2 regions of the Halomonas sp. NPDC076908 genome follow, and region 2 is predicted to be linked to the other one. Evidence: predicted binding sites of a transcription regulator. Region 2 holds the regulator's gene; the other holds the start of a gene.
The links. Region 2 encodes FNR, which switches genes on or off when oxygen is low (the NO sensors DNR and NnrR bind a similar motif). Its sites were predicted from a motif close to TTGATNTANATCAA; they were not measured.
Positions count from the first base shown of each region.

Region 1: frdA (fumarate reductase (quinol) flavoprotein subunit) is a predicted target of FNR. The motif match lies at 1,193-1,206, and genes of this name have one in related genera.

Region 1 is NZ_JBNNIW010000001.1:190,217-192,421, forward strand. It holds gene frdA (fumarate reductase (quinol) flavoprotein subunit) at 1-1,075, opposite strand, end outside; gene ACQKE4_RS00860 (anaerobic C4-dicarboxylate transporter) at 1,295-2,205, opposite strand, start outside.
Region 2 is NZ_JBNNIW010000015.1:40,112-42,316, forward strand. It holds gene ttcA (tRNA 2-thiocytidine(32) synthetase TtcA) at 1-630, shown strand, start outside; gene fnr (fumarate/nitrate reduction transcriptional regulator Fnr) at 623-1,369, opposite strand; gene hemN (oxygen-independent coproporphyrinogen III oxidase) at 1,452-2,205, opposite strand, start outside.

The sequences.
Region 1 (2,205 bases), on a different contig from region 2:
CCGCTGGGCGAATGGGAATCGGCTCTTTCACCGGATCAACGTTGATATAGGCTTTGGCCAGCTCGCAGATAAATGGCAGACGCTCCAGAATGTATTTTTCACCCAGGTGGCGCAAGTCGAGATAGACCACGTCGCTGTCGCCAAATTTGCCGGTGCGGCCCGCCTGCTGTTCCTGCCAAAAGGCCTGGGAGAGTTTGTCCCGAGGTCCCAGTTCCATGTATTTATTCTCCGGCTTGCCCAGCGGCGTTTCCGGGCCTAGGCCGTAATCCTGCAGATAGCGGTAGCCATCTTTATTGAGCAAAATACCCCCTTCGCCCCGGCACGCTTCGGTAATCAGAATACCGGAGCCGGGCAGTCCGGTGGGGTGGTATTGCACAAACTCCATATCCCGCAACGCCACGCCGTGGCGATAGGCCATCGCCATACCGTCACCGGTGACAATGCCCGCATTGGTATTAAAGCGAAAAAGGCGCCCCGCACCGCCGGTGGCGAGAATCACCGCTTTAGCGCGCAACAAGGTCAGTTCACCAGTGGCCACCTGAAGAGCTATCACCCCAATCACGGAACCTTCATGAACCGCTAGGTCGAGCACGAAGTACTCATCAAAACGTTCGATCTCAGGGTATTTGAGCGAGGTCTGAAACAGCGTGTGGAGCATATGAAAGCCGGTTTTGTCGGCAGCGAACCAGGTACGGGCAGTTTTCATGCCTCCAAAGCGGCGCACCTGTACCTGGCCATCTTCCTTGCGGCTCCAGGGGCAACCCCAGCGCTCCATCTGCACCAGCTCTTGATAGGCGTGGTGGACAAAGTAATCAGCTACCCCCTGCTCAACCAGCCAGTCACCGCCTGACACCGTGTCATCAAAATGCGCCTGGTGGGAGTCTTCTGCGCTGGTAACCGCAGCTGCCCCGCCTTCCGCGGCCACGGTATGGGAGCGCATGGGGTAAACCTTGGACAGCAGCGCAATACGTTGAGGTGTGTTTTGCTCCTTGGCCTGCTCAGCGGCCCCAATGGCAGCGCGTAATCCTGCGCCTCCCCCACCCACAATCACGATATCGAAATCTCGCTGCTGCATGAAAAGCCCCTTCATTAGCCAAGTCAAAGGTGGTACTGGCGGCAATCTGCGCTGCCGTCTTGTCTATTCGAACTTACCATACAAGAGGAAGGCCCTGTTCATTAGTCCAAAGGACTATTGATGTACATCAAGAAAAGCACTGGTGAGATTGCTATTTCTGTAAATAGCAATATGAGAACCCGCATCCGTAGTCGAGATGCGGGGCATGGGTGCAGGTAGTTAAAGCAGCAGCCCACCAAAAACAAAGCCTAGTATTACGCTCACGGTGATAGTCACAACACCGGGGATAAAGAAAGGATGGTTGAATACCGCTTTACCGATTCGGGTGGAACCTGTGTCATCCATTTCCACAGCCGCCAACAGGGTAGGATAAGTAGGTAACACGAATAGCGCGCTCACCGCCGCGAAAGAAGCCACCGCAGTTAAGGGATCCACACCCATAGCTAGTGCCGCAGGCATCAAGGCTTTAGTAGTGGCTGCCTGGGAGTAGAGCAGCATGGAAGCAAAAAACAAAGTGACTGCTAACAGCCATGTATAGCTTTCGAGCATCTCGCCAGCAATACCCTCGATTTCGTTGATATGATTAGAGACAAACGTATTGCCCAGCCATGCCACCCCTAGTACACACACGCAGGCCGACATACCCGATTGGAAAGTGGGCATATTGAGGATACGACTTGCCTCCAGCTTACAGCTTAGAGTAATGGCACCGGCGGTTGTTAGCATGAAGACCATGATAGCGGCATCTCGTGGTAGAACCGGGTTAGCGATCAAACCCACCGCATCGGAGATAGCTGTTGCGTAAAACACTACGGCGACAATGGCTAGCAAGAACAAAAGAACGGAGCGCCTGGCCCCCGGTTGAATTTCAAAAGCTTGTTTACCCCGGAGTTTAACCAGTCCCTTCTCCAATCGCTCTTGATATACAGGATCCTCATCCAGCGGCTTTCCCATCATATTTGCCACCAAGGCACCAGCAAAACAGGCCAGCAAAGTAGCGGGGATACATATCGCTAATAGGGTTAAATAGCCTACCCCAAGAGGCTCAAGGATACCGGAGAAATAAACCACCGCTGCTGAAATAGGCGAGGCGGTAATAGCAACTTGTGAGGCAACCACTGCAATGCTCA
Region 2 (2,205 bases):
GTCAACTTGGATCAAAAGCAGCCGGGATTCCCAGAGCATGTGCTGCCAGCGTATCTGGATAAGCAGGGCGTGGAGTATCACATTGTCGAGCGTGATACCTACTCGGTAGTGAAGGAGAAAACCCCAGAAGGCAAAACCACCTGCGCGCTTTGTTCACGCCTGCGGCGCGGCTCGCTATATGGTTTTGCCGAAGAGATTGGCGCCAATAAGATAGCCTTGGGCCATCACCGGGAAGATATTCTTGAAACACTTTTTTTGAATATGTTCTTTGGTGGTAGCTTGAAAGCCATGCCCCCCAAGCTTTTATCCGATGATGGTAAAAACATCGTCATTCGGCCACTGGCGTACTGTAAAGAGTCAGATATTGCAGAGTTTTCGCGGCTGATGCAGTTTCCGATCATTCCCTGCAACTTATGCGGTTCACAACCTAATATGCAGCGTCAGGTAGTGAAGGAGATGCTCGCCGAATGGGACAAGAAATTCCCTGGCCGTTTGGAAAGCATGTTTAAAGCCGTCACTAATATTGCACCTTCGCAGTTGGCGGATCGCAGCCTGTTTGATTTTGCAGGCTTGGAAACGAAGCAGGCTGAGCTGTTAGCTGGGCGCATTAACGCCTTTAATATCAGCTAACCGTTTGCTCTTCTTCTTCGGCGAGGGTGATTAAACGCGGCATATCGAGAATATTGACCTCTCTACCTGAAACCGCCACCACGCTCTGCTGCTGGAAGCGGCTTAAAATACGGCTGACCGTTTCCACAGCTAAGCCAAGGTAATTACCGATGTCGGCTCTGGGCATGGAGAGTCGAAAGCTATAAGGCGAGTAGCCCCGGTGGCGAAAGCGATCCGACAGCGTGATCAAAAAGGTGGCCAGGCGCTGGTCGGCGGTTTTGCGCGATAGCAGGCGCATCATGCGGCGATCATCACGTAACTCCTTGCTCATACTGCGATACAGCTGTCCGCGCAGTTCGGGGAGCTCTTCCGAGAGTAAATCCAAGCGATCAAACGGGATCTCGCAGACGGTGGTTGTCTCCAGGGCGATCACGCTACCGGGGTACTGCTCTTCATCGATACCATCTAGCCCCACCAGTTCACTGGGTAGATAGAAGTTGGTTAGCTGCTCGCTGCCGTTACCTTCGGCGGTCATCTGTTTCAAGCTGCCCGAACGAACGGCGTAAACGCTGGTGAAGGTGTCGCCTTGCCGAAACAGTGGCTCACCTTTTTTCAGCGGTGAGCGTCGTCGAATAATAGCATCGAACTGGCCCATATCGTCCAGCTCAAGGGCAAGCGGCAGGCAAAGTGAACTCAGACTGCAGGTTTGGCAGCGAGCTTCGTGCGGTAGCGAGCGGCGATGGCTCATAGGTTCCAACATGCTTTGCTCCTTGCGTTAGTTACGCTGATATTATACGGACCGCAACTAGTATGGGAGCTTTCGCACCCTAGCGACAAGTTGATTAAACAATCTTAGAGTAGCGCTGCCCTGTTTGCCCAGGTAGATGGGCATCGAACGCCATGGCTAAATGGCGAATGAGCAGCCGCCCTATGGGCGTTGCGCTAAGCTGGTCGCCACTTCGGGTTAACAGGCCATCTTTCTCGGCGCTCTGCAGACGCTCAAGGGCAGCCGCAAAGTAACGCGGTGCATCAATATTCCAGCGTTCACTGACGGCGGCCAGGTCGATGCGCATATCGCACATCAGTCGCTCAATAACGTCCCGACGAATCAAGTCGTCTTCGGTTAAGCGCAGCCCCTTTACAGTGGCTAACTGGCCTTGATCCAGTGCCGCCTCATAGCGGGCAAGGTCGCTTGGGTTCTGCGCATAGACATCGCCAACCCGTGAGATAGCTGATACGCCAAGGCCGATTAAGTCGCACTGGGCATGGCTTGAGTAGCCCTGGAAATTGCGTTGCAGTGAGCCCTCGTGCTGAGCAACGGCCAGGCTGTCATCCGGGCGGGCAAAATGATCCATACCGATATGCACGTAGCCTGCTGCTGTGAGCATCTCAATGGTAGTGCGCAGAATTGCCAGCTTCTCCTCGCCACCCGGTAAATCGTCCTCACTAATGCGCCGCTGTGGGGGGAAGCGCTCGGGCATATGAGCGTAGTTAAACACCGAAAGGCGAGCCGGGTTGAGTTCAATGACTTGGCGTAAGGTGTCTGCAAAGCTCTTCTCGGTTTGAAAGGGTAAGCCGTAAATCAAATCGAGGTTA